DNA from 3 places in the Streptomyces sp. NBC_01352 genome. Region 3 is predicted to be linked to each of the others. Evidence: riboswitches for the same ligand, from Rfam matches in the RefSeq annotation. Region 3 holds a riboswitch; each other region holds the start of a gene.
What was found. A riboswitch is a leader RNA that binds a small molecule or an ion and turns the genes downstream of it on or off. The one in region 3 is predicted to bind cyclic di-AMP.

Region 1: it holds a riboswitch for cyclic di-AMP, as region 3 does, so the genes downstream of both, OG252_RS15200 (M23 family metallopeptidase) here and OG252_RS29855 (LysM peptidoglycan-binding domain-containing protein) in region 3, are expected to answer to the same signal.
Region 2: it holds a riboswitch for cyclic di-AMP, as region 3 does, so the genes downstream of both, OG252_RS27150 (M23 family metallopeptidase) here and OG252_RS29855 (LysM peptidoglycan-binding domain-containing protein) in region 3, are expected to answer to the same signal.

The regions. Positions count from the first base shown of each region.
Region 1 covers NZ_CP108354.1:3,237,056-3,246,499, forward strand. The annotation lists gene OG252_RS15175 (alkaline phosphatase family protein) at 1-836, opposite strand, end outside; gene OG252_RS15180 (DUF5998 family protein) at 836-1,432, opposite strand; gene OG252_RS15185 (bifunctional acetate--CoA ligase family protein/GNAT family N-acetyltransferase) at 1,498-4,350, opposite strand; gene OG252_RS15190 (HPr family phosphocarrier protein) at 4,529-4,810, shown strand; gene OG252_RS15195 (GntR family transcriptional regulator) at 4,937-5,632, opposite strand; gene OG252_RS15200 (M23 family metallopeptidase) at 5,867-6,634, opposite strand; cyclic di-AMP (ydaO/yuaA leader) riboswitch at 6,648-6,814, opposite strand; gene OG252_RS15205 (M16 family metallopeptidase) at 7,030-8,418, opposite strand; gene OG252_RS15210 (M16 family metallopeptidase) at 8,415-9,444, opposite strand, start outside.
Region 2 covers NZ_CP108354.1:5,814,940-5,824,383, reverse strand. The annotation lists gene OG252_RS27155 (aldo/keto reductase) at 1-781, opposite strand, end outside; gene OG252_RS27150 (M23 family metallopeptidase) at 913-1,959, opposite strand; cyclic di-AMP (ydaO/yuaA leader) riboswitch at 1,971-2,127, opposite strand; gene OG252_RS27145 (PP2C family protein-serine/threonine phosphatase) at 2,365-3,462, opposite strand; tRNA gene OG252_RS27140 (tRNA-Met) at 3,612-3,685, opposite strand; gene OG252_RS27135 (dihydrofolate reductase family protein) at 3,955-5,085, opposite strand; gene OG252_RS27130 (MarR family winged helix-turn-helix transcriptional regulator) at 5,179-5,694, shown strand; gene OG252_RS27125 (GTP cyclohydrolase II) at 5,813-6,472, shown strand; gene OG252_RS27120 (MMPL family transporter) at 6,605-8,833, shown strand; gene OG252_RS27115 (SGNH/GDSL hydrolase family protein) at 8,991-9,444, shown strand, end outside.
Region 3 covers NZ_CP108354.1:6,393,281-6,402,724, reverse strand. The annotation lists gene OG252_RS29880 (NAD(P)/FAD-dependent oxidoreductase) at 37-1,452, opposite strand; gene OG252_RS29875 (Ppx/GppA phosphatase family protein) at 1,874-2,851, opposite strand; gene OG252_RS29870 (DUF501 domain-containing protein) at 2,848-3,420, opposite strand; gene OG252_RS29865 (FtsB family cell division protein) at 3,475-3,951, opposite strand; gene eno (phosphopyruvate hydratase) at 4,054-5,340, opposite strand; gene OG252_RS29855 (LysM peptidoglycan-binding domain-containing protein) at 5,754-6,455, opposite strand; cyclic di-AMP (ydaO/yuaA leader) riboswitch at 6,459-6,636, opposite strand; gene OG252_RS29850 (LysM peptidoglycan-binding domain-containing protein) at 6,818-7,864, opposite strand; gene OG252_RS29845 (cytochrome P450 family protein) at 8,030-9,301, opposite strand; gene OG252_RS29840 (nucleoside triphosphate pyrophosphohydrolase) at 9,412-9,444, opposite strand, start outside.

The DNA.
Region 1 (9,444 bases), 3.2 Mb from region 3:
CGGTGCTGCTCGTCGAAGGGGACGTCGATCATGCCGTGGTCGGCGGTGACGTAGAGCGCGGTGTTCGGCGGCAGCTGCTCGGCGAGCCGCTGGACCAGCCGGTCGACGTACATGAGCTGGCCGCGCCAGTTGTCCGAGTCCAGGCCGAAGCGGTGTCCGGCGCCGTCGAGCTCGGCGTAGTACGTGTAGACCAGGGAGCGGTCGCCGACGGCCAGCTGCTCGGCCGCGAGATCCATCCGGTCCTCGCCGGACAGCCGCCCGTGGAACGTTCCGCCACTGAGCGCGACCTTGGTCAGCGGGGTGTTCTCGAAGGTCGGGGACGACACCTGGGCGGCGTGCACCCCCGCCTCGTGGGCCAGCTGGAAGACCGTGGGGTACGGCTGCCAGACCCCCGGCGAGGTCCAGGGCTGCCAGCGCAGCTGGTTCATCAGCGCGCCGGTGTCCGGATTGCGCACGGTGTAGCCGGGCAGGCCGTGGGCGCCGGGCGGGCGGCCGGTGCCGACGGAGGCGAGGGAGGTGGCGGTGGTGGCCGGGAAGGCGGCGGTCAGGGGCCGGCCGGTGCCGCCGCGTGAGCTGGCGAGGAGCGAGGTCATGAAGGGCGCCTCGTCCGGGTGAGCCCTCAGCTGTTCCCAGCCGAGTCCGTCGATCAGGAACACGCAGTTCCGGTCGGCGGCGGTGAGTTCCTGGATGGCGGCGGTCATGCCGGGTACGGCCATGCCCGCGGCCAGCGTGGGCAGCAGGTCGGCGAGCGAGCCGGTGCCGTACTCGGGGGCCGGCGCGGAGGCGGGGGCGAGCGGCTGCGGGTGGTGGTCCCAGGCCGAGGCGGGCTGAGCCATCAGCGGGTGACGTCCGCGGTCGCCTCGGAGATGGCCTGGGCGAAGGCGAGCGCCTGGCGCACCGTCTCCTGGCCGTCCCCGGCCTCGCTCACCCTGAGGCTCAGGTCGTCCGCCGTCGAGCTGCCGGTGTAGCCGTGGTCGGCCTCGCAGTTGGGGTCGCCGCAGGCGGCGGGCTCCAGGTCGAGACGGGAGACGGCGCCCCAGCCGATGGTCAGCACGATCTCGCGGGGCGGGGTGCCCGGCACGTACTGCTCAGGGTTGGCGACCACGCGGCTGATCACGACCGAGGAGATCCGGCCGAGCTTCACGGACTCGGTGGAGGTGGTGGCGTACGGCGTCGGGGACGTGGTGTCCGCGGCCTGCTCGTCGGTGTGGCTGACGATGAAGCGGGTGCCGGTGAGGACGAGGACGGTCACATGCCGCCGCACCTCGTTCTGGTCGAACGTGGTCTCCTGGTGGACCAGGTACGACTGGATGGTGTCGCCGCCCACAGCGGCCTCCACCGCCTCGGCCACGAGGGCCGGGTAGTAACCGCTGCGCTCGATCGCCGCTCGCAGCCCCTGGGTCGTCGTACTGGTCTTGGCCATGACGTCCATCCTACGGGGACCCACTGACTGCGAGGCACCGCTCCGTGCGGGGGATCCGCGCGGGGAAACCTCGCTCAGTACGCGGGCAGTGTCCGCGGGCCGAGGTCGTCGCGGGCCGGCGGCGGTGCGAGCCGCACGGACGCGCCGAGGACGCTCAGCCCGCGTGGGGCGACGACGACCGGCTCCAGGGTGACCGCGACGACCTCCGGGTGGTCGTCGACCAGCCGGGACACCCGCAGCAGCAGTTCTTCCAGGGCCGGGGTGTCGACGGGGGTCGAGCCGCGCCAGCCGAACAGGAGCGGCGCCGTCCGGATCGACCGGACCAGCGAGGTCGCCTCCCGGTCGGTGACCGGAACCAGCCGGTGCGCCATGTCCCCGAGCAGCTGCGAGGCCGCCCCGGCCAGCCCGAACGACAGTACGGCCCCCGCCGCCGGGTCGATGACGGCGCGGACCACGGTGTCGACCCCGCGGGGTGCCATCCCCTGCACGACCGGCCGCAGCTCCTCCGGCGTCCCGAAGAGCTCGGTCAACTCGGCGTACGCCCGCCGCAGTTGTTCCTCGTCCGCGAGATCCAGGCGTACGCCGCCCAGGTCGGCGCGGTGGCGCAGGTGCGGGGCGGTGGCCTTGAGGGCGACCGGGTAGCCGAGGGTACGGGCGGCGGCGACGGCGTCCTCGGGGCCGGGGGCGGGCAGCGCGCGGTGGACGTGCACGCCGTACTTCCCGAGCAGCTCGCAGGTCTCCTCGGTACCGAGGGTGAGCCCCTGCCCCCGCGCGAGCAGCCCATCGATCAGCTCGGCGGCCCCCTTCTCGTCGATGTCCTCGTACTCGGGGACCTTGCCGGGCTCGGCCGCCTCGCGCCGCCACTGGGCGTACTTCACGGCTTCACCGAGGGCGCGGACGGCTCGCTCGGCGGCGGGGTAGGCAGGGATGAGGCGGGAGCAGTTCTCGGGTGCGGGCGCGTCGTCCGCCGCCTTGACGGCCAGTCGGTCCAGCGCGCGGAACGGGTGGTCGCGGCCGACCGTGCCGGGCGCCGGTGCACTCGCCTGGGGTGCGGTGCTCGCCGCGGCCGACAGCGCTTCCGCGAGCCCGCCCAGTTCCACGTGCACCACCAGCACCGGCTTCCCGGGGACTCGCTCGGCCGCCGATCGCAGCGCCTCCGCCAGTGCCGCGTCCGCGTCGTCGGCCGCCTCCTCCCCCACCGCGGGTATCGCCGTGACGACCACCGCGTCGCACGCGTCGTCCGCGAGCGCCCGGGACAGCGCCCCGTGGAAGTCCTCGGGCGAGGCGCCGGTCGTCAGATCCAGCGGAGGCAGCGGCCTGAGCCCCTCGGCGAGGCAGGCGTCGTACGTCAGCAGTCCCAGTGACTCGGAGTTCCCGAGGATCGCCACCCGGGGCCCGGCCGGCAGCGGCTGGCGCGCGAGCAGCAGCCCCGCGTCGACCAGCTCGGTGATCGTGTCGACCCGGATCACCCCGGCCTGCCGCAGCAGCGCGGACACCGTGGCGTGCGGCAACCGCGTCGCCCGTACGGCGTGCCCCTGCGGCGCCGCTCCCCCGTGCCGCGCCCCCTGCACCACGACCAGCGGCTTCGCGGCCGCCGTACGCCGGGCGAGCCGGGTGAACTTGCGCGGGTTGCCGATGGACTCCAGGTACATGAGGACGACGTCGGTGTCGGGATCGTCGTACCAGTACTGAAGGACGTCGTTGCCGGACACGTCCGCCCGGTTGCCGGACGACACGAACGTCGACACACCGGTGACCCCCGTGACCCCGCCGCCGCGCCGGTGCAGCCGGGAGAGCAGGGCGATGCCGATCGCGCCGGACTGGGCGAACAGGCCGATCCGGCCGGGCCGGGGGGTCTGCGGCGCGAGCGAGGCGTTCAGCCGGACCTGCGGGGAGGTGTTGATGATCCCGAACGCGTTCGGCCCGATGATCCGCATGCCGTACGCGCGCGCGTGCCGGACGAGTTCGCGCTGGCGCTCGCGCCCCTCGGGCCCGCTCTCGGCGTACCCGGCGGTGAGCACCACCAGCCCCTGCACGCCGTGCAGTCCGCACTCCTCGACGACGTGAGGGACGTGTTCCACGGGCACGGCGACGACCGCGAGGTCGACGGGCCCGTCGATGTCCCGCACCGACCGGTACGCGGGCACCCCGCCGAGTTCCTTCTGCTCTTCGGGGAGGGCCCTGTTCACGGCGTGCAGCCGACCGGTGAATCCGGCGCCCCTGATGTTGTCGAGCACGCTGCGGCCCACACCGCCGGGCGCCCGCCCGGCCCCGATCACGGCGACGGCCCCTGGCATGAGCAGCCGCTGCACGGACCGCGCCTCGGCGCGCTGTTCGCGCGCGTACTGCACGGCGAGCGAGCGGTCCGTCGGCTCCAGGTCGAACTCCAGGCGTACGACGCCGTCCTCGAAGCTGCGCTTCTGGGTGTACCCGGCGTCCCTGAAGACCTTGATCATCTTGTTGTTGGCGGGCAGCACCTCCGCGGCGAACCGCCGGATGCCCCGCTCGCGCGCGACGGCGCCGATGTGTTCGAGGAGGGCGGAGGCGACGCCGCGTCCCTGGTGGGCGTCCTGCACGAGGAAGGCGACCTCTGCCTCGTCGGCCGGGGCGGAGGCGGGCATGCCGTCGGACCCGATGCGGTCGTAGCGTACGGTGGCGATGAACTCGCCGCCGATGGTGGCCGCGAGTCCCACCCGGTCCACAAAGTCGTGGTGCGTGAAGCGGTGGACGTCCTTGGCGGACAGACGAGGGTAGGGCGCGAAGAAGCGGTAGTACTTCGACTCGTCCGACACCTGCTCGTAGAAGCTGACGAGGCGATCGGCGTCATCAACGGTGATGGGCCGGACGCGCGCGGTACCCCCGTCGCGCAGCACCACGTCGGCCTCCCAGTGGGCGGGATACTCGTGCCGGTCCGACGAGGTCTGCATGGGCCCCAGAGTACGGCTCGCGTACGACAACGGCGCGAGGCAGTCTGTGGAGGACGAGAAGCCGGACCGAGGCCGCGGTCCGACGACGCCGCGGGGCGGGACGAAGGACCGCTCCGGGCATGCTTCACGATATGGGAAACTGGTCTAGACAACCTGATACACCGAAGGGCAGCATCACATGGCTGAGCGCCGCGTCAACGTCGGCTGGGCCGAGGGTCTCCACGCCCGCCCCGCTTCCATCTTCGTCCGGGCCGCCACGGCCGCAGGTATCCCGGTGACGATCTCCAAGGCCGACGGCAACCCCGTCAACGCGGCCTCCATGCTGGCCGTCCTCGGTCTGGGCGCCCAGGGAGGCGAGGAGATCATCCTCGCCTCCGACGCCGAGGGCGCCGACGTGGCCCTCGACCGTCTGGCGAAGCTGGTCTCCGAGGGTCTCGAAGAACTCCCCGAGACCGTGTAAGCACGCAATTCACGTTTGCCGCGAAGGGCTCGTCCGAATTATCGGGCGAGCCCTTCGTATTTCCCGCTCACGGGCAGCAGAAATAATCCCCCACGAATTATCCCCTCTTTGTATACGGTGCCTGTGTTAATGCCGCAGACCCGTCATGTTTACGGGAGGTTGCGAGTTCCTCACACGATCCGTCCGCTCCCCGCCGCCGGTGAATCGCAGCCGGTGCGCCGCCGTCGCGCGCTCCGTGTGCAGCGCCGTGAGCGCCCGCGCGCGTTCGCTGTCGCCGCGCGCCACCGCGTCCACGATCGCGCCGTGCTCCGCCCACGACTCCACCGGGTTGGCCGGCGCCTCCACCGTGTACATCCAGGCGATCTTGTGGCGCAGCTGGGTCAGCATCGAGGTCATCGCGGCACTGCCGGAGGCCTGCGCGAGCGTCTCGTGGAACCAGCCCCCCAGGGAGCGCAGGTCTTCGCTGTTGCCCCGCCTGGCCCGCTCCTGGCCCAGCCGGACCAGGCCGCGCAGCACCTTGAGATGGGCCTCGGTGCGCCGCTGGGCGGCCCGGGAGGCGCCGAGCGGCTCCAGGAGCATGCGCATCTCCAGCAGGTCGGCACCCTCCTGCTCGGTGGGTTCCGCGACGCACGCACCGGCGTGCCGCCGGGTCACGACGAAGCCCTCCGCCTCCAGCGTGCGCAGGGCCTCGCGGACGGGGACGCGCGAGACGCCGTAGCGGCGCGCGAGCAGTTCCTCGGTGAGCCGGCTGCCGCGCTCGTAGACACCCGCGACGATGTCGTCCCGGATCGCCGTGCATACCGAGTGCGCCGGAATACGCATGACCGACCTCCGCTTTAATCCCCGTGAAACGTCGACGATTGACGTGTGTTCAGTGACTCTATTGCAATCAGCGGGAATTTCCGATGGCGGACCGGAATCCATGGATATTTTTTGGACAGACGGCCGTCTGAAACGCCGAAAGCCCCGGCTCGGGGAGCCGGGGCTTCGGGACGGGAGCCGTCTGTCGTCAGACGGTGCCGGAACGCGCGCGTGGGACGTTCGCGGGCGCGAGCGTCAGACGTTCACACCGTGCGAGCGGAGGTAGGCGACGGGGTTGATGTCCGAGCCGTACTCCGCGGTCGTGCGGGCCTCGAAGTGCAGGTGCGCCCCGGTGACGTTGCCCGTGGCGCCGGAGCGGCCTATCTGCTCCCCCGGGGTGACCGTCTGGCCGACGGAGACACCGATGGACGACAGGTGGCCGTACTGGGTGTACGTGCCGTCGTTCATCTTGATCACGATGTTGTTGCCGTACGACCCGCCCCAGCCGGCCTCGACGACCGTGCCGGAGCCGACCGCCTGGACGGAGGTGCCGCTGGCGGCGTGGAAGTCGACGCCGGTGTGGCTGCCGGAGGACCACACGGCGCCGCCGGTCTTGTAGCCGGTCGAGACGTACGAGCCGGAGATCGGTGCGACGTAGGAGTTGAGGAGCTTGCGCTCGGCCTCGCGGGCGGCGCGCTCCTTGATCTCGCGCGCCTCCTTGGCCTGGGCGGCCGCCTTCTTGCGCGCGGCCTCCTCGGCGGCCTTCCGCTGGGCCTCGGCCTCCTCGGCGGCCTGCTTCTGGGCGGCGGCCTGGGCGTCTATCTGGTCGGCGATCGAGTCGCCGGTGGAGATGACGGGGATGAAACCGGTCTGCTCGACTGCGGATTCGGCGGCAAGCGCCGGGGCGGCCAGGGTGCCGACGACACCGGTGGTGGTGAGGGCCGCGACACCCGCCGCACGGGCGGTGGTGCGCTTCATCCGGCTGGGACGACGATGCTTCCCGGTGGCGCAGGTGAACGCCATGTAGTGGCTGATCCTTTCCTTCCTTCTCGCCTACCGGGTTAGCTGACGGGTTCGGAGCAGGAAGGTCTCCTACGGGCCCCCTCGCGATGCGCGCGGGCGTCCGATTCACCCCAGGGACTTGTGGTGTGGGTCCCCGGCTCCCCTGGCTCGCGCCATGTGGGGACTCGGCGATGGCTGCCCGGTGCCGCGGATGCGGCGCGGTGCCTGACGGACAGCCCGCATGACGCTAAACGCGCCAAGTTTCAAACCCCAAACGGATCACGGCTTTTGTAGCGCATGCCACAGGGCAGACAGGCAACCTCTCCCTCAATTCGGACATAGGGGGGCCCTGGTGACTCTTGGGTCACCAGGGCCCCTGGACGCGCGTTGGCCCGCTTCGCCACGCGCGCGTGCGCCTACTCCGCCGAAACGACGGTGACTTCGCCGATCCCGAGAGCCTCCACGGGCTCCTTGATCTGCGCCGCGTCCCCGACGAGGACGGTCACCAGACGGTCGACCGGGAAGGCGCTCACGACCGCCGCGGTGGCCTCGACGGTGCCCGTCGCCGCGAGTTGCTGATAGAGCGTCGCCTGGAAGTCGTCCGGCAGGTGCTGCTCGACCTGGTCGGCCAGCGTGCTCGCCACGGCCGCCGCCGTCTCGTACTTCAGCGGCGCCACTCCGACGAGGTTCTGCACGGCGACGTCACGCTCGGCGTCGGTGAGCCCTCCGGAGGCGAGGGTGCGCAGCACCGTCCACAGGTCGTCCAGGGCGGGGCCGGTGTTCGGGGTGTCGACGGAGCCGCTGATCGCCAGCATCGCGGCACCCGTGCCGTCCGGAGCGGAGCGCATGACCTGACCGAACGCCCGCACACCGTAGGTGTAGCCCTTCTCCTCGCGCAGGACGCGGTCCAGGCGGGAGGTGAGGGTGCCGCCCAGGCAGTAGGTGCCGAGCACCTGGGCGGGCCACACGCGATCGTGCCGGTCGGGACCGATACGGCCGATCAGCAGCTGCGTCTGGACGGCGCCGGGGCGGTCCACGATGACGACCCGGCCGGTGTCGTCGGCGGTCACCGGCGGCACGGGACGGAGCTCGGCCGAGGAGCCCGTCCAGGAGCCGAGCGTGTCACCGAGCAGCGCGTCGAGGTCGATGCCGGTGAGGTCGCCGACGACCACGGCGGTGGCGGTGGCGGGGCGGACGTGCTTCTCGTAGAAGCCGCGCACGGCCGCGGAGTCGATCTTCTCGACCGTCTCCTCGGTGCCCTGGCGCGGGCGCGACATGCGCGAGGTGGCCGGGAACAGCTCCTTGGAGAGCTCCTTGGCGGCACGCCGGGACGGGTTGGCCAGCTCGTGCGGGATCTCGTCCAGGCGGTTGCGGACCAGACGTTCGATCTCGCTGTCCGCGAACGCGGGCGCCCTGAGGGCATCGGCGAGCAGGCCGAGCGCCTTGGCCAGGCGGGAGACGGGGACCTCGAGGGAGAGCCGGACGCCGGGGTGGTCGGCGTGCGAGTCGAGGGTGGCGCCGCAGCGCTCCAGCTCGGCGGCGAACTCCTCGGCGGAGTGCTTGTCGGTGCCCTCGGAGAAGGCCCGCGCCATGATCGTGGCGACGCCGTCCAGACCGGCCGGTTCGGCCTCCAGGGGCGCGTCCAGGAGCACCTCCACGGCGACGACCTGCTGGCCGGGGCGGTGGCAGCGCAGGACCGTCAGGCCGTTGTCGAGCGTGCCGCGCTCGGGCGCCGGGAAGGCCCAGGGCCTGGCCTCGCCGGCCTGGGGCTGGGGGTGGAATTCCATCGTGGCGAGCTCGGTCACCGGGCCGCCTCCTCGTTCTTGTCGCCGGCTTCGACCGTGGCCTCGGCCTCGGGGTCTTCAGGGGGATCCGCGTCCTCGGCAGGTTCTCCGGAGATCGGCTCGTAGACGAGCACCGCGCGGTTGTCGGGGCGCAGGCGGGCCTTGGCGATCTGCTGTACCTCCTCGGCCGTCACGTCGAGGACGCGCTGTACGGCGGTCAGGGCGAGCTGCGGGTCGCCGAACAGGACGGCGTACCGGCACAGTTCGTCGGCTCGGCCCGCGACCGTGCCGAGCCGGTCCAGCCACTCGCGCTCCAACTGGGCCTGGGCGCGCTCCATCTCCTCGGCCGTGGGGCCCTCCTGGGCGAACCGGGCGAGCTCCTCGTCGATGGCGGCCTCGATGACCGGCACCTCGACGTCGCCGGAGGTCTTCACGTCCAGCCAGCCCAGGGAGGGCGCCCCGGCCAGCCGCAGCAGACCGAAGCCGGCCGCCACCGCCGTACGGTCACGCCGTACGAGCCGGTTGTAGAGCCGGGACGACTCGCCGCCGCCGAGGACGGTGAGCGCCAGGTCGACCGCGTCGCACGCGCGCGTGCCGTCCTCCGGGAGCCGGTAGGCGGCCATCAACGCGCGCGCGGGGACCTCTTCCTCGACGATCTCGCGCAGCTGCTCACCGATGATCTCGGGCAGCGACCCGTCGCGGGGCGCGGGCTTGCCGTCGTGCGACGCGATGGATCCGAAGTACTTCTCGATCCAGGCGAGCGTCTGCTCCGGGTCGATGTCGCCGACGACCGACAGGACGGCGTTGCCCGGCGCGTAGTACGTGCGGAAGAACGCGCGCGCGTCCTCCAGGGTGGCCGCGTCCAGGTCGGCCATCGAGCCGATCGGGGTGTGGTGGTAGGGGTGGCCCTCCGGGTAGGCGAGGGCGGTGAGCTTCTCGAAGGCGGTGCCGTACGGGACGTTGTCGTAGCGCTGCCGGCGCTCGTTCTTGACGACGTCCCGCTGGTTCTCCATCGACTCGTCGTCGAGGGCGGCCAGCAGCGAGCCC
Region 2 (9,444 bases), 580 kb from region 3:
GGGACCGGGCGATCTCGTCCAGGGCGGTGAGGACCTTGCGGCCGCGCTCGGTGTCGAGGTGCTTGGCCGCGCCGCCGGCCCGCGGGCTGTCGACGGTCGTGCCGGGGCGGTACTTGCCGGTGAGGAAGCCGGAGGCGAGCGCGTAGTACGGGACGGCCGCGAGGCCGGAGCGTTCGGCCAGGTTCTGGAGGTCGCCCTCGTACGTGTCGCGGGAGACCAGGTTGTAGTGGGGCTGGAGGGCGACGTACCGTGCCAGGCCCTCCCGGTCGGAGAAGGCGAGGGACGCCTCGAGCCGCTGCGGGGAGATGTTGGACGCGCCGATGTACCGCACCTTGCCCGCCTTCACGAGCTCGTCGAGCGCGCCGATGATCTCCTCCACCGGCACATCCGGCTTGTCGAAGTGCGTGTAGTAGAGGTCGATGTAGTCGGTGCCGAGGCGCCGAAGGGAGGCGTCGGCGGCGGCCTTGATGTTGGCGGCGGTCAGGCCCTGGTACTCGGGGTGCTGGCTCACCTTGGTCGCGATCACCACGTCCGCGCGGTTGCCGCGCGCCTTGGCCCACTTGCCGACGACGGTCTCGGACTCGCCGCCCCGGTGGCCCTCGACCCACGCCGAGTAGGAGTCGGCGGTGTCGATGAAGTTGCCGCCCGCGGCGGTGTACGCGTCGAGGACGGCGAAGGAGGCCGCCTCGTCGGCGGTCCAGCCGAAGACGTTGCCTCCGAGGGACAGCGGGAAGACCTCGAGGTCCGAGGAACCGAGCTTGCGAAGCGAAGGTGAAGTCATACCTCACCTCAACGACCGCCCAGGATCCCCCGATTCCATGGTCACACGCAAAAACCCCGTAAATCCCTGACCGGCAGCCCTGACGTCGGGGGGATGCCGTCAGGACCGCCGGGACTCGGGTAACACGACGGTCAGGGGTTGAGGCCCTTGCTCCGCAGCCACGCCATCGGGTCGATCCCGGAGCCGGAACCGTCGGTGTGGACCTCGAGGTGCAGATGCGCCCCGGTCACGTTCCCCGTCGCACCCACGCGCCCGATCACGTCACCGGTGTTGACCTTCTGGCCGACGCTGACGCTGATCGAGGACTGGTGGGCGTACCAGATCTCGGTGCCGTCATCGAGGGTGAGCACGGTCTTGTAGCCGTACGACCCGTCCCAGCCGGCCTGCGTGATCGTCCCGGTGTGGACGGCCTTGATCAGCGTGCCCGTGGGCGCGGCGAAGTCGAGGCCGGTGTGGTAGCCGGAGGACCAAAGGGAGCCGGCCTGGCCGAAGGTGGAGGTGACGGTGTACGAGGAGGTCGGCAGCGCGAACTGCTTGGCCAGCTCGGCGAGGCGCGCGGCCTCGGCCTTCTGCGCGGCCTCCTCCTCCGCCTTCTTCTTCGCGGCGGCGGCCTTGGCCTCGGCCTCCTGCTCCGCCTTGGCGGCCGCGTCGGCGGCGGCCTTCTCGGCCTCGGCGACGGCTTCAGCCGCGGCCTTGCTCTCGACCTGGTCCTGCTGCTGCTCGGCCTGGGCCATGATCCGGGCGCGCAGCACCTCGCCGGCGTCGGCCGTGCTCTCCTCGGTGTCCGCGGCGGCCACGCTGACGGTGCTGAGCGCGGTGGTGGAGTCCTCGGCGGCGTCCGAGTCGTCGGAGATGAGGGAGCCCACGTTGGGCAGGTCGGGCATGGAGATCGACACCGGCGGCTTGCCGGTCTGCGCGCTGGCCATGCCGCCCGCGCCGACAGCGGCTATGACGCCGACGCCGAGGACGGTGGAGCTGCGGGCGAGTCCGCCGCGCGCGAGTCCGCCGCGCTGCTTGGCGACGCGATGCCGGCCACGTACGGGTGGGAGGGACTCCTCGGTGGGATTCCACTCCGTCCAGGGGCCCTCGTCGGTGCTGTAGGTGCCGTAGCCGAAGGTCTCGGTGTCGCGCTGGCTCGGCACGAACGGGGCTTCTGGGGCAGGCCGGTTGGACGCCACGTGGGCGTGCTCCTTTCCTTCCTTCTCGCCTACCGGGTTAGCTGACGGGTTCGGAGCAGGAAGGTCTCCTACGCGCGTATACCGGCCGTGACTTCACGGCGGTTTCCGCGCGATTCACCCCAATTGGTGGTTCCCCGGTTCCCTTGCGGGATTCGGCGCGTGCGCACGGAGCCGACTCTTGTGACGGCTGGGACGACCGCGCTGCGTTATCGAACGTTAATAGACGCGGGGCCCTGATTCCAAGCTGTTCCTCTTGATCATTAACCTTTCCGCGCAGGACTTACGACCCATGACCGGCGAAAAACGGGCGAGTTGGCCAAGCCTCAGCAACCCCACAAGTGCTGACGGTGCGTCAGTTGTTATGCGGAGGGCTCTCATCCGATCACCCCTCGTAACAACGGACCCTCAGGGCCGTCGTACGGCGAGCAGCGCCATGTCGTCCGTCATGCCGCCTCCGGTGTGCCGGCGCACCTCCTCGGCGAGGGTGCGCAGAAGCTCACCGGGGGCACGGAAGGTGCGCCCCGCGAGCCGCGCCTCGGGGTCGTAGAACTCCCCGCGGGCGTTCCGCGCCTCGGACAGCCCGTCGGTGTGCAGCAGCAGCGTGGCCCCGGCCGGGAAACCGGTCTCGTCGGCGCGGTCGGGCCAGGTGCCGAGGTCTCCCATGCCGAGCGGCAGCGCGGCCTCCCGCGCGAGCAGGCAGCGCACGGTGCCGTCGACGTGCAGCAGGAGCGGTGGCGGATGCCCCCGGTTGACGATCCGCACCACGCCGCGCCCGTACGGAAGCTCGGCCAGCACGGCCGTCGTGAACCCCTCGAAGGCCTCGATCCCGCCCCGCCGCGTGGCCTCGCGCGCCAGCGCCCGCTCCAGCCGCTGCGCGACCGCCTCCAGCGTCGCCTCCTGCTCGGCGGCCTCCCGGAAGGCCCCGATCACGATGGAGACCGCCGCCACCGCCCCCATCCCCTTGCCCCGCACATCACCTACGACGAGCCGGACGCCGTACGGACTGTCCTGCACCGCATACAGATCACCCCCGATGAAGGCGTCCGCCTGGGCCGCCTCGTAGCGGGCCGCGATGTCGAACCCGCCGATCCGTCCGGCGGGCTCGGGCAGCACCGCGCGCTGGGTGGCCTCGGCGATCCCGCGCGCGGAGGCGAGGCGCCCCTCGCCCCGGCGTACGACACGGTTGATGACGGCGGCCAGCACGGCGACCGTGGCCACGGTGACCACCTCGGTGACCGTGTCGGCGTCCGCGGCGAGTCCGTACCGGGCATGGACCGCGTACGTGGCGATCAGGGCCACGCCCCCTGTCACGACGGTGCCGCTCAGCGAGTAGACCGGCGCGGCCACGAGCGGGGCGGCGGTGAAGAAGGGGATCGCGGTGAAGGCGTGCGGGGTGAGGAGGTCGTAGAAGACTCCCCCGACGATCAGCAGGACGGGGAGTACCTGGAGAACGACCCGCAGGCTGGAGATGCGGCGCCCCTCCTCCGCGTCACCAGGCCGCACCACTCGTCTCCCCCACGTACGTCCGGTCCCGTCACCACTGCACCCAGGTTTCCCGGACCGGTGGCGGGGGGCGACCGGTGAGGGCCGACCGGCGTACACATACACCGAGGGCCGGAACCCATTTCTGGATTCCGGCCCTCGGCCTTCAGTAGCGGGGACAGGATTTGAACCTGCGACCTCTGGGTTATGAGCCCAGCGAGCTACCGAGCTGCTCCACCCCGCGTCGTTGTGTCTTCAGTGTACGCCATCCGCGGGACGGAAGTCGCATCGACGCCGGCTGCCCGGATTGTCCGCACTCGCGCACGGCGGCAAGGGGACGTGTCGGGGGGTGTCCGCCCGCAGCGGTTGGCGCGTCAACACCGGCACCTCGATGAGGAACCGATTCCGCGCCGTTCCGAGGACGGACACCCCCCGACACGTCCCCGACCCCCACACAACACAAGGCGCTACGCGCACCCCCACCCCACCCGCACAGGCCGCCGCAGGCACTCGTCAACCCAGCAGATGCCGATTAGGCGCCTTCGCCACCGCCTCGTACTCCGGGAGCACGACGACCGTCGCACCCTCCGCCACCAGCACCCCGCTCCCGTCCGCCCCCGCGACGAACGTGTCCGGCTCGCGCCACGCCGTCACCACCCGCCGCACCCCCGCGTCCAGGATCAGCCGCGCGCACGGCGCCGGCCGGGACGCGCGGCGGGCGCACGGTTCCAGGCTGCTGTACACCGTCGCGGAGGCCAGCCGGGGGTCACCCGGCGTGATCTTCGCGAGGGCCGCCTCCTCCGCGTGGACGACCGGGTCGTCGCCCTCCCGTGAGTGGCCGCGCGCCAGCTCCGTACCGTCGGCCGCCACCACCACCGCCCCCACGCTGAACGCCGTGTCCGAGGGCGGACACAGGGCCGCCAGTTCGCAGGCGAGGGCGAGCCAGTGGTGGTCGGCGGCGGAGGCGTGCGGCCCGCTGCCCGGTGCCGTCGGCTCATAGCGCATCAGGACGACGTCCCCGACCGGCTGGGTGGAGACCAGCCGGAGGCGTCCGCCCTGGTAGGGGCCGGGGCCGAACAGGCGGGGCGCGTCCGGGTCGCCCACGAACAGCGGGGCCAGCACCAGCTGGAGTTCGTCGGCGAGCCCCTGCCGCAGCAGCTGGGTGTGGATCTGTCCGCCGCCCTCGACCATGAGGCGCCGGACCCCACGGACGTCGTGCAGGTGCTCCAGCAACCGCCGCCAGTCGAGTTCGGCACCGAGGGGCACCACGTCCGCCGCCAGTCCCACCGCACGAGCCCGGGCCGCGCCCTTCTCCGTCGTATAGACGATCTTCTCGCCGCCCGTGTGCCAGAAGTTCGCGGCCGGGTCCAGGTCCCCCGACCCGCTGACCGTGACCTTCAGCGGATACTCCGGCTTGCCCGCGGCCACCCGGGCCGCCCGCCGCTCCGCCGAGTTGACCAGCAGCCGCGGATTGTCGGCACGGATCGTCCCGGCGCCCACCAGGATCGCGTCGACGGACGCCCGCACCTCGTCGACCCGGTCGAAGTCGGCCGGGCCGGAGAGCAGCAGGCGGTCGGGGCCGGTGTCGTCCAGGTAGCCGTCGAGGGAGACGGCGGCGGAGAGGAGGACGTACGGGTGGGGCATCGGCGCGGTCCCTCTCGAAGGCGGCGGCACGGCGGGCGTGGTTCATGTCACGGCGGGCTTGGTTCAAGTTTGAAGCAAACCTACACTGGGGGCATGACGACTCGCTGGCTCACCCCGAAGGAGCAGCGCGCCTGGCGCGCGTACATCGCCGCGACGCAACTCCTGGAGGACGCGATCGACCGGCAGCTCCAGCAGGAGGCCGGCATGCCGCACCTCTACTACACCATCCTGGCCTACCTCTCCGAGGTGCCCGAGCACCGGCTGCGCATGACCGATCTCGCCGAGAAGCTGAAGATCACCCGCAGCCGGCTGACGTACGCCGTGACGCGCCTGGAGAAGGACGGGCTGCTGCGGCGCGAGGACTGCCGCTGGGACAAGCGCGGCACCGTCGCGGTCCTGACGGACGAGGGCATGACGACCCTGGAGCAGACCGCGCCCGGCCACGTCGAGACGGTCCGCGCCTCCCTCTTCGACCGGCTCACCGACGAACAGGTGGAGCAGCTGGAGGAGATCTGCACGGGCATCGCCGAGGGCCTCCAGGGCGACGACGCCCAGTCCGCGCCGGAGGGGGTCCCGTGGCGCCGCCGCTCCTCCCCTTCGTGCTCGTGAGCCGCACCACAAACTGATTGCTTCAAATTTAAAGCATGAGGTAGGGTCCAACTCGTGGATCTGCTTCAAAACTGAAGCAGATCCCGCGCTTCTGACCACCGGACCCGGGAGAACCCGCATGCCCGACTTCCCCGCCGCCACCCCCCGCTCCCGCGTCCGCGTACCGCTGCGCTTCCACGACGGCTACAGCGTCGACACCGAGGTCGTCACCTTCCACGGCCTGGCCGACGGCCAGGAACACGTGGCGATCATCCTCGGGAACCCGGCCCCCGGCACCACCGCAACCGCAACCGCCACCCCCCTCGTCCGCCTGCACTCCGAGTGCCTGACCGGCGACGTCTTCGGCTCGGCCCGCTGCGACTGCGGCCCGCAGCTGCGCGAGGCCGTCGAGCGGATAGCCGACCGCGGCGGCGTGCTGCTCTACCTCCGCCAGGAGGGCCGCGGCATCGGTCTCTACAACAAGCTCGACGCGTACGCCCTCCAGGACCAGGGCCTCGACACCTACGCCGCCAACACCGCGCTGGGCCTGCCCGAGGACGCCCGCGACTACACGGCGGCCGCCCAGATGCTCCAGGCGCTCGGCATCAACAGCCTCGACCTGCTGTCCAACAACCCCGACAAGGCAGGGCAGTTGAGGGACCTCGGCATCCACGTCCGCGACCGGGTGCCCACCGGCGTCTTCCAGAACACGCACAACGTCCGGTACCTGCGCGCGAAGGTCCTGCAGACCCAGCACACGCTGCCGCTCGGCGAGCTGACGGGACGTCACGCGGGCTGATGGTGTAGCCCGCTACACCCCACACTCGGTAACCCACTCCCTCGTGGCCACACACGGCGGACGGAATCGTGGAGATCACACGGATCCCACCGTTTTCCGCCCCGTCCCGCTGTTGTGGAGGCAATCCCTGCCATGGCCACTTTCCTGTACCACGTAGGCCGACTGGCCTTCAGATGGCGCTGGTTCGTCACCCTGCTCTGGATCGCGGCCCTGGCCGCCGTAGGCGTCGCCGCCGCCAAGGCGCCCGCCGCCGCCTCCGACGGGTTCACCATGCCCGGCATCGAGTCCCAGAAGGCCTTCGACCTGCTCGAAGAGCGCTTCCCCGGGTCGGCGGCGGACGGGGCGAGCGCCCGGATCGTCTTCGTCGCCCCGAACGGCGAGAAGGTCACCGCCACCGAGAACAAGGCGGCGATAGAGAAGCTCGTCGACGAGGCCTCCGACAGCTCCCAGGTCGCCAGTGCCGTCGACCCCTTCCAGGCGAAGGCGGTCAGCAAGGACGCGACGACGGCGTACGCGACGGTCTCCTTCAAGGTGCCCGCGGCCGACCTGACCGACGCGAGCAAGAAGCACCTGGAAAGCGCCATCGACGTGGCCCGGGACGCGGGGCTCACCATCGAGGTCGGCGGGGACGCCCTCGCCACCCAGCCCTCGGCGGGCGGCAGCGCGGAGGCCATCGGCATCGCGATCGCCGCCCTGGTCCTGCTCATCACCTTCGGCTCGCTCGCCGCCGCCGGACTGCCGCTGCTCACCGCGATCCTCGGCGTCGGCCTCAGCATGGCCTCGATCATGGCCCTGAGCAGCGCCTTCGGCCTGTCGGACACGACCGGCACGCTGGCCACCATGCTCGGCCTCGCCTGTGGCATCGACTACGCGCTGTTCGTCGTGTCCCGCTACCGGGAGGAGCGTGCCAAGGGGCACGACCCTCGGGAGGCGGCGGGCATGGCCGCCGGTACGGCCGGTTCGGCGGTCGTCTTCGCCGGGCTGACCGTGGTGATCGCGCTGGCCGGGCTCTCGGTGGTCGGCATCCCGCTGCTCACCAAGATGGGGCTGGCCGCGGCCGGCGCGGTCCTCGTCTCCGTACTGATCTGCCTCACCCTGGTCCCGGCCGTGCTCGGCTTCTGGGCGAACGCCGTGCTCTCGCGCGGGGTTCGCCGGAACAGCAGGCGCAGCCGCAGGAAGCAGCAGCAGACCGAGAACGGCGGCTCGCGCTGGGCCCGGATCGTCGTACGCCATCCCCTCCCCGTGCTGCTGCTCGGCGTGGCGGGCCTGGGCGTGATGGCGACCCCGGTGATGGACCTCCAGCTGGGCATGCCCGGCGACGAGGCCAAGGCCACCTCCACCACCGAGCGCCGGGCGTACGACGCCCTCGCCGAGGGCTTCGGCCCCGGGTTCAACGGGCCCCTCAGCATCGTCGTGGACGCCAAGGGAAGCGACGACGCGAAGTCGGCCGTAGCGAGGATCTCGAAGGACATCGCCGCCACCGACGGAGTCGTCTCCGTCTCGCCCGCCCGCTTCAACCAGGCCGGGGACACCGCGGTGTTCTCCGTCACCCCGTCCACCGCGCCGACCGACGAGAAGACCAAGGACCTCGTCCAGACCATCCGCGACGAACGCCCGGGCATCGAGTCCAAGACCTCCGGGGCGTCCTTCGAGGTGACCGGCAAGACCGCCCTGGACATCGACGTCGCCGAGAAGGTGCAGTCCGCGCTGATCCCCTACCTCGCGGTCGTGGTCGGTCTGGCGATCGTGCTCCTGCTGCTGGTCTTCCGCTCGCTGCTCGTCCCGCTGAAGGCGGCGCTCGGCTTCCTGCTCTCCGTCCTCGCCGCCCTCGGCGCGGTGGTCGCGGTCTTCCAGCAGGGCCTCGGCGCCGAACTCCTCGGCGTCGAGACCACCGGCCCGATCATGAGCATGATGCCGATCTTCCTGGTGGGCATCGTGTTCGGCCTGGCCATGGACTACGAGGTGTTCCTCGTCTCGCGGATGCGGGAGGCGTACGTCCATGGCGACGGGGCCAAGCAGGCGGTCGTCACCGGGTTCCGGCACAGCGCCCGGGTGGTCGTGGCCGCCGCTCTGATCATGATGGCCGTCTTCTCCGGCTTCATCGGCGCCGGCGAGTCGATGATCAAGATGATCGGCTTCGGCCTGGCCATCGCGGTCTTCTTCGACGCCTTCGTCGTCCGGATGGCGATCGTCCCCGCGATCCTCTCCCTCCTCGGCGACAAGGCCTGGTACCTGCCCCGCCTGCTGGACCGGCTGCTCCCCGACATCGACGTCGAGGGCGAGAAGCTCAGCCGCCGGCACCCGGTCGGCGACACGGACGCGGCCCGGCGGCCCGAACCCGAGCCGGTCTCCGCCCGCTAGACCGCGACACCCCCGGGGCCGCCGTCACCGACGGCGGCCCCGCTCCGTAGATCCCAATCGCCCCCATCCCCATCCCCATCCCCCTCGCCGTCCCCGTAGCCGCTCGTCACGACACTGCCCGCCTCCTCCGCCCTCTGAGAAAGAGCAGGACATTCTGATGACGACGACTCATGTACGGGTCATGCTGGCCGGAATCCTCGTCGCGTGCTGCACCCTCGCGGTGGCCGTGGGCGTCACGGACGACGACGCCCCGGCCGCCGGGACCAGGACCGACGCCGCTGCGAAGGGGCCGTACGTCGCGCTCGGCGACTCCTACACCTCCGGTCCCGAGATCCCGGACCGCACGGGCACCCCGGCCGGCTGCGAGCGTTCCTCCCGCAACTACCCGGCCCTCGTCGCCGCCGACCTGGGCCTGACGGGCGCCGGCTTCCGGGACGTCAGCTGCAGCGGCGCCAAGATCACCGACCTGACGACCACCCAGTCCACCGCCGACGGCACCAACCCCGCCCAGCTCACCGCGCTCTCCTCCGACACCCGTCTGGTCACCGTCGGCATCGGCGGCAACGATGTCGGCTTCAGCTCGATGATCAAGCGGTGCGTCGGGATGGGGG
Region 3 (9,444 bases):
GGGCGTTCGGTGACTCAGCGACTCGGTGACCGGAGGTCAGGAGGCCTTGGCCTGCTCGGCCTTCGGCTTGTCCTCGGCCTTGGACCGGCTCTCGGTCTTGCTCGCGGCAGCGACCGGCGCCGGCTTGGCGGCCTCGTAGAACTCCTCGCGCGGAGTCTCCAGGGCACCGAGGGCGACGACCTCGCGCTTGAGGAACATGGCGAGGGTCCAGTCGGCGAAGACGCGGATCTTGCGGTTCCAGGTCGGCATGGCCAGACCGTGGTAGCCGCGGTGCATGTACCAGGCGAGACGGCCCTTGAGCTTGATCTTCATCTTGCCCATGACGATCATCGCGACGCCCTTGTGGAGGCCGAGGCCTGCCACAGCACCCTTGTTGGCGTGGCTGTAGTCCTTCTGCGGGAAGCCCCGCATACCGGAGATCACGTTGTCGCCGAGGACCCGCGCCTGACGGAGGGCGTGCTGGGCGTTCGGGGGGCACCAGGCGTTCTCGTTGCCCGCCTTGCGGCCGATGAGGTCCGGGACCTGGGCGTTGTCGCCCGCGGCCCAGATGTAGTCCGTGCCCTTGACCTGGAGCGTCGGCTCGCAGTCGACGTGACCACGGGGGCCCAGCGGAAGGCCGTAGCGGCCAAGGGCGGGGTTCGGCTTGACGCCGGCCGTCCACACGATGGTGTTGGAGTCGACCTCCAGGCCGTTCTTCAGCACCACGTGGCCGTCGACGCAGGAGTCCATGGAGGTGGAGAGGTAGATCTCCACGCCCCGGCTCTCCAGGTGCTCCTTGCCGTACTGGCCGAGCTTGGGGCCGACCTCCGGGAGGATCTTGTCGGCGGCGTCGACGAGGACGAACCGCATGTCCTCGCGGGAGACGTTGTTGTAGTACTTGGCCGCGTCGCGGGCCATGTCCTCGACCTCGCCGATGGTCTCCGCACCCGCGAAGCCACCGCCGATGAAGACGAAGGTGAGCGCCTTGCGGCGGATCTCCTCGTCGTTCGTGGAGTCGGCCTTGTCGAGCTGCTCGAGGACGTGGTTGCGCAGGCCGATGGCCTCCTCGATGCCCTTCATACCGATGCCCTGCTCGGCGAGGCCGGGGATCGGGAAGGTGCGGGAGACCGCGCCGAGGGCGACGACCAGATAGTCGAAGGGCAGCTCGTACGCCTCGCCGACCAGCGGCGAGATCGTGGCGACCTTGCGGTCCTGATCGATGGTGGTGACCCGGCCGGTGAGGACCTCCGCCTTGGGCAGCACGCGTCGCAGCGGGACGACGACGTGGCGCGGGGAGATGCTGCCGGCGGCGGTTTCGGGGAGGAAGGGCTGGTAGGTCATGTACGACCGGGGGTCGACGACCGTGACGGTCGCCTCGCCGTAGCGCATCTTCTTCATGATGCGCCGAGCTGCGTACAGGCCTACGTACCCACCGCCTACTACGAGGATCCTGGGACGCTCCGTGGTGCTCATGCCATCGAGTATCCACCCGCCTCAGGGGGGTCGCTCGTGCGCCCCTTCACAAGCTTCCTGGTGGTGTGTGCTATCCTCCGCCGCTCGCGTGATCCACGTCATGGCGCGGAGTGGGAACCAGCGTGTACGGCAGGCCGTTGTCAATGCCGCGTGAGCTGCCTCTCTGGCCCCGAAACCCCTCCGTCGGGCCCTCGCGAGAGACCCTTCCGGAGCCTCCGTGAAACGTCCTCGCACGCCTCTTTTGAACACGTTCACGCGGGTGTTGAACCCCCGGAGGGGTCAACGGGGACGCCTTCGTCCTCCGACAGGGCCGAATTCCTTGTGAAGAACTTCACGAACTTTCCCCGGGGAGTGTCACCGAGGGGCCCACCAGGGCCCCTCGGGTGTGCTCAAACGGGCATCCTGCCTGCTCAGCAGAGTGCTACGCGAGCTCTTCGGCCACGCTCCAGGCGATGCCGTCGAGGATGTCGTGCTCGCTGACGACGACCTCCGCCGCGCCGATCCGCTCCATGATCGAGAGCAGGATCAGGGCGCCCGCGGCGATGACGTCGACGCGGCCCGGGTGCATGGAGGGGACGGCCGCGCGTTCGGCGTGGGTGGAGTGCAGGAGCCACTCGGTGATCTCGCGGACGCGGTCGTGGGTGACGCGGGAGTGGTGGATGGCCGTGGAGTCGTACTCGGGGAGGTCCTGGGCGATCGCCGAGACCGTCGTCACCGAGCCGGCCAGGCCCACCAGCGTGTGCGCCTCGCGCAGCGGGACCGTCTGCTCGGCGAGGTCGAGGGCCGCCTCGATGTCGGCCCGCATCGCCGCGATCTGCTCCGCGGACGGCGGGTCGCTCACCACCCCGTCCTTCACCAGGTGCCGCTCGGTCATCCGGACACAGCCCACGTCGACCGAGCGCGCCGCGCGCACGTGGTCGTCGCCGACGACGAACTCGGTCGAGCCGCCGCCGATGTCCACCACCAGGTAGGGCTTGGCGAGGTCGCCGCGGCCGGTCAGTTCCTTGGTGGCGCCGGTGAAGGAGAACTCCGCCTCGTGGTCGCCGGTGATGACCTCCGGCTCGACACCGAGGATGTCCAGCACCCCTCGTACGAACTCGTCCCGGTTCTCCGCGTCCCGGGAGGCGGAGGTGGCGACGAAGCGCAGGCGCTCCGCGCCGTGCTCCTTGATGATCGCCGCGTACTCGCGGCAGGCGGCGAAGGTCCGCTCCAGGGCCTCGGGGGCGAGCCGCCCGGTGCTGTCGACGCCCTGGCCGAGGCGGACGATCGTCATACGGCGGTCGAGGTCGACCAGTTCGGCGGTCGCCCCCGCGCCGGAGGCGCTATTGGATGCAGTGGTGTCGGCGACGAGGAGCCGGATGGAGTTCGTACCGCAGTCGACGGCGGCGACCCGGGTCACTTGGCGTCCTCCTGAACGGACTGAGCATGCTGAGCGGGCTCCGTGGATGTCTCCTGGAGTCGCGTCACACACGTCCCCTTCCGCCACCACTCCGGCAGCATCTCCAGCGCCTCGTCGCCCAGCGGGTTGACCCCGGGGCCGGCCGCCAGGGAGTGGGCGACCAGGACGTGCAGGCACTTCACCCGGTCCGGCATGCCGCCCGCGCTGGGGAAGCCCGTCAGCTCCTCGATCTCGTCGCGGCGCCGGATGTAGTCCTCGTGCGCGGCACGGTAGGCGGCGGCGAGTTCCGGGTCGGTCGCCAGCCGCTCGGTCATCTCCTTCATGACGCCGTTCGCCTCGAGGGTGCCGATGGCGGAGTTCGCCTTGGGGCACGTCAGGTAGTACAGCGTCGGGAAGGGCGTGCCGTCGGGGAGGCGGGGGGCCGTCTCGACCACGTCCGGCTCGCCGCACGGGCAGCGGTGCGCGATCGCGCGCAGACCGCGCGGCGGACGCCCGAGCTGCTGCTTGAAGGCCTCGACGTCCGCGTCGGTGGGCTCGGTGCGCGGAGTAGGGGGCGGGGGCGTTTGCATGCCTGTCTTTCTATCGCTCAGTTCACTGGCAGTTCACTGCTTGGAGGCGTCGGATCAGCTGTCGGAGGCGTCGGACTTGTCGACGCCGTCCCAGACGTTCGCGTACCAGGGGCGGTCGGCCGCCCCGAGGTCGGCGCGCGACTGCCTGGCCGCGTCCGGGTCGATGACGATGTAACCAGTCTCCCCCGGCATCACATAGTGCAGCCGCTGCCGGATCTGCTGCTCCGCGTACGCGTCGTCCTGCCAGCGCGCCTTGAGGTCGCGCAGCTGCTCGACCCGCTGCCGGGCCTGCTCCTGCTGCTGCTCGAGATCGGCGATCTCGGCGCGCTGGGAGACGTACTGCCTTATGGGATAGGCCAGGGCCACGATCAGCGTGCACAGGACCAGGGCGAGGAGCGCGGCCCGTCCGGTGAGCCGGGAGCGGCGGGCCTGCCGCTTGGTCTGGGAACGGTACACACGGGCCGCGGTCTGCTCGCCGAGCAGCTTGATCCTGGTCGCGGTGGAGAAACGGTCCCGGTCCTTCACGGCCATGTTTCCCCGCCTCCCGTCTCACACGTGCGTACGTCCCCGCACACGGTACGGGACCGGTACGGGGACGTACGTACGACTGGCTGAGGCTTAGCCCTGCTTGGCTCAGCCCTTGAAGCGGGGGAACGCGCTGCGGCCGGCGTACACCGCGGCGTCGTCGAGGATCTCCTCGATGCGCAGCAGCTGGTTGTACTTGGCGACGCGGTCCGAGCGGGCCGGGGCGCCGGTCTTGATCTGGCCGCAGTTCACCGCGACGGCGAGGTCGGCGATGGTGACGTCCTCGGTCTCGCCGGAGCGGTGGGACATCATGCACTTGAAGCCGTTGCGCTGGGCCATCTCGACGGCGTCCAGGGTCTCGGTCAGCGAGCCGATCTGGTTCACCTTGACGAGCAGGGCGTTCGCGGAGCCCTCCTCGATGCCGCGGGCCAGGCGCTCGGGGTTGGTGACGAAGAGGTCGTCGCCGACGATCTGGACCTTGTCGCCGAGCTTGTCGGTGATGACCTTCCAGCCGGCCCAGTCGTCCTCGTACAGCGGGTCCTCGATGGAGACCAGCGGGTACGAGGCCACGAGCTCCTCGTAGTACTCGGTCATCTCGGCGGCCGAGCGGGACTTGCCCTCGAACTCGTACTTGCCGTCCTTGTAGAACTCGGACGCGGCGACGTCGAGCGCGAGCGCGATCTGCTCACCGGGGACGTAGCCGGCCTGCTTGATGGCCTCGAGGATGAGGTCGAGCGCGGCGCGGTTCGACTCCAGGTTCGGGGCGAAGCCGCCCTCGTCGCCCAGGCCGGTGGACAGGCCCTTGGTCTTCAGCACCTTCTTGAGGGTGTGGTAGACCTCGGCGCCCCAGCGCAGCGCCTCGGAGAAGGACTCCGCGCCGATCGGGGCGATCATGAACTCCTGGATGTCCACGTTGGAGTCGGCGTGCGAGCCGCCGTTCAGGATGTTCATCATCGGAACGGGCAGCAGGTGCGCGTTCGGGCCGCCCAGGTAGCGGAAGAGCGGGAGGTCGCTGGCCTCGGAGGCGGCGTGGGCGACGGCGAGCGAGACGCCGAGGATGGCGTTGGCGCCGAGGGAGCCCTTGTTGTCGGTGGCGTCCAGGTCGAACATCGCCTGGTCGATCAGGCGCTGCTCGGTGGCGTCGTAGCCGACGAGCTCCGGGCCGATCTGCTCGATCACGGCGAGGACGGCCTTCTCGACGCCCTTGCCCAGGTAGCGGTTGGGGTCACCGTCGCGGAGCTCGATGGCCTCGAAGGCGCCCGTGGAGGCGCCGGAGGGGACGGCGGCACGACCCGTGCTGCCGTCGTCGAGGCCGACCTCGACCTCGACCGTGGGGTTGCCTCGGGAGTCCAGGATTTCCCGGGCTACGACGACGTCGATGGACGGCACGAGCATCTCCTTCTTCAATGTGACGCGGTTCGGCAGGACCGCGGTGGGTTCTGCGAGACGAGCCTAACCGGCTCCGGGCGATCGGCCAGCCGGTCGACCACCGGATGGACAGAACCGAGAGTAAATTGTTTCCGAACGGAACAAAGAGTGGCGTGCAACTCGCGGGGAAATCGCACAGGACCGGCATGAAAAAGCCCCGCCCCGGTGCGTACGGGGGAAGACGCACCGGAGCGGGGAGCCCGTGGGGACGGGGGGGTGGCCCTCACGAGGCCTCCACTATGGAGTCCACGGATAAGAGGGCGCTGTGGTTCAGCTGAGAGCCGCGTAGTACTTCAGGCGCGACTCTTGCCTTCAGTCGCGGCTCTTGCCTTCGGGCGCAGCCCTCACTTCAGGTGCAGCCCTCACTTCAGGTGCAGCCCTTACTTCAGGTGCAGCTGCTGGCCCGGGTAGATGAGGTCGGCGTCGGTGACGATGTCCTTGTTCAGCTCGAACAGCTTGTCCCAGCCGCCCTTGACGTCGTGCTCCTCGGCTATGGAGCTGAGGGTGTCGCCGGAGACGACCTTGTACTCGCCGTCGCCCTTCTTGACCTTCTTGCCGGTCGGGGTGGTGACGGTCTTCTTCGCGGCCGGGCGGTCCGCGGAACGGGAGGCCGGCTGCTCGGTCGAACGGCTGCTCTCCGAGGAGCTGCTGTCCGAGCTGCCGGAGCCGCTGGACGTGTTCGACGAGGTGTCGGCGCTGCCGTTGTAGGCGGAGTTCGACAGGTTCACACCGCAGTTCGGCCAAGCGCCCTTGCCCTGACCCGCGAGGACCTTCTCGGCGACGGCTATCTGCTGCGCCTTGGAGGCCTGGTTGGCCTGCGCGGCGTACTGCGTGCCGCCGTACGCGGCCCAGGTGGAGGCCGAGAACTGCAGACCGCCGTAGTAGCCGTTGCCGGTGTTGATGGACCAGTTGCCGCCGGACTCGCACTGGGCCACGGCGTCCCACTCGGAGGCGGTGGCGGCGGAGGCACTGCCGGCGGCCATCAGCGGGGCGGCGACGGCGGCACCGGTGACACCGGCGATGGCGATGGCACGGGTGGCCTTGGACGGACGGCGGTGCTTGCCCTTGGCGGAAAACAGCATGGTGGATCCCCTCACCGACGCCTGCGAGGTGAGCTGTCGGGTTCGGGCCGGTTGAGTTGCCCGGCCGTGCCTCGCGCTGTTTCGTGCGCGGCACGGCTTAACCCCAAGCCGGTCCCAGCTCAACTGCTGGTCCCGGCACTTACCTTGGGTCCCCCGCTCCTGCCTACGGCGCTTTACGCGACGACTGTTCCCGGGCGCCACTGGCAGGATTCGGCGTTGCGGCGGCCGGGGCTCGTGTTGGCGAGCGGTCCCGACGGTAGACACGCGATCCGCGGAATTTCAAAGACGATCAAGGCTTCTGAGACTCATCCCACACTTCGCCAAATCGGACATTCGGTGGCGAAGTGTGACGCGAACTCCCGCTAGTTTTCGCCCGATTCGATACCTACGGTGAGGGTCTGACCGGGCACGATGACGCTCGCGTCGGCGCCGATCGCCTGCTTGTTCTCCGCGTAGAGCTCACGCCACCCGCCTTGGAGGCCAAGGGAGTCGGCAATGGAGGCGAGAGTGTCCCCGGGGCGGACGGTGTACGAGTCCGCGCGGGCGGCGTGACGGCCGGCAGAGGCGCCCGCGTCGGCGGCGGCGGTACCCGCGTCCGTGTCCGTGGCCGCGGCCGTCTCGTCGGCGCTGTCGCCTCGATGCTTGCCCGCACCGAGGGAGCCGGTGTCGACGAGGGCCGAAGAGCCGCCCTCTTGCCAGAAGTTGTCCGAGTCGTCCGGATTCGTCACGCCGGTGGAGTCACTGCCGGAGTCGCCGCCGGAGCCCTGCGAGGCGCCGGGGGTTGCAGCAGAATCGGACGATGTGTCGGACTTTGCCGAGTTGTCGGCTTCGCCGGAAGAATCCGACCGGGCGTCAGAATCGGACGGCGTGGGCGACACGGACGACGAAGGCGCGTCCGAAGCCGCATCGCCGGACGAGTCCGCCGACGACCCGGAGGAGTCGGACAAGCCGGACGAGTCAGATGAGCCGGACGAATCCTTCGCGCCCGACGTCGCGTCGTCCGCCACACCCGTGTCGACGCCGGGCGCCGCGGTGTCCTTGCTGAGGCCGTTGAGCAGGCCGCAGGTGGACCAGTAGCCGACGCCCTGGTCCGCGAGGATCTTCTCCGCGACGGCTATCTGCTGGGAGCGGCTGGCCTGGTCGGCGCGCGAGGCGTAGTCGAGGCCGCCGTACTGCTCCCAGTCGTCCTGGGCGATGTGGAGCCCGCCGTAGTACCCGTCGCCGGCGTTCTCGCTCCAGGAGCCGTCCGTCTCGCAGTTCGCCACCTGGTCCCACGTGGTGCCGGTCGCCGCGCTCGCGCCGGTGGCGCCGAGGAGCGGGATCGCGATGGCGGAGCCGGTCACTCCGGCCGCCACAAGGATGGCCGGAGCCTGGCGGGGGCGACGATGACGGCCGTTCCCGGAGAGCATGCGGAAACCTTTCGCGAGACAACGGTGACCAGCGTGGCGGGTGAGGCTCGGCGCCGCGCTGGCGTGAACGTATAGGCAGTCGATCACTTGTCACAAGTTAATGCCGCGCAGATCACGTGAAGATCACAGACTTGAGGGCGCGTCACCTTTACGCAGGTGAGCGAGTCAGCCACGCGGCGTGAACTCGACGGGCAACGTCCGCAGCCCGCGCATGATGAGACCGCCCCGCCACCGCAAATCAGCTGAATCCATCGCGAGTTGCAGGTCCGGAAGACGGGTGAGAAGCGTCGCGAGCGCGGTCTGGCCCTCCAAGCGGGCGAGGGGGGCGCCGAGGCAGTAGTGGATGCCGTGGCCGTATCCGAGGTGCTGGTTGTCGCGGCGGGACAGGTCGAGCGTGTCCGGATCGGCGAACCGCTCAGGGTCCCGGTCCGCGGCGGCGAGGACGACGAGGACGGGGTCGCCGGTCGCGATGTCCTGTCCGCCGATGCTGACCGGCTCGGTCGCGAACCGCCAGGTGGCGAGCTCGACGGGGCCGTCGTAGCGGAGGAGTTCCTCCACACCGGTCTCGAGGAGCGCCGTGTCGTCGGCGGCGAGCGCCTTCTGGAGTCGGTCTCGCTGTTCGGGGTGGGTGAGGAGGGCGTAGGTGCCGTTGCCGATGAGATTGACGGTTGTCTCGAAGCCTGCGAACAGGAGGATGAAGGCCATGGCCGCGGCCTCGTTCTCGGTGAGGTGCTCACCGTGGTCGGAGGCCCGGATGAGACCGGAGATGAGGTCCTCGCCGGGGGCGCTCTCGGCCGTCAGGGCCTCGCGCTTGCGGTGGATGAGCTCGGCGAGATAGCCCCGCATCTTCTTCACCGACCGCGCCACTCCGCCGCGCGGCCCGCCGCCATGACGGATCATCATCCCCGCCCAGTCCCGGAAATCGTCCTGGTCCTCACGGGGAACCCCGAGCAGGTCGCAGATCGCGTAGATGGGGAGCGGGAAGGCGAAGTCGTGGATGAGGTCGGCGCTGCCCCTGTCGGCGAACTGGTCGATGAGGTGGTCGGTCAACTCCTGCACGCGGGGCGCGAATTCGGCGACGCGTCTCGGGGTGAACGCCTTGGAGACGAGTCGGCGCAGCCTCGTGTGGTCGGGCGGGTCGATGTTGAGCAGGTGCGTCATCAACTCGGCCTTGCGCTCGCCGGGGATGCCGGTCTTGCCCTTGGCGTGCGCGGGCTCGTCGTGGTGCGCGGGGTTCTTGGAGAGCCGCTGGTCGGCGAGAGCCTGTTTGGCGTCCGTGTAGCGGGTGACCAGCCATGCCTCCACGCCGCTGGGGAGTCGGGTCTTGTGGGCGGGGGCGTTTTCCCGGAGCCAGGCGTAGGCGGGGTAGGGGTCCGTCGCGAACTCCCAGGTGAAGAGTTCGGGGGCAGGGCTCGTGGGGGTGGGCTGGTCGGTCACTCCTTGACGGTAGCTGGGTTCTTGGCGGGGACGTTCCTGGCGGCGGACTGACCCCGAAATGTCCATGCCGACAGCTGTGCGGTACGCCTCTTTCTGCTGCCTCTGCCTCTCTACTCCTCTCGCTCCCCCTCCCCTTGCGTCTC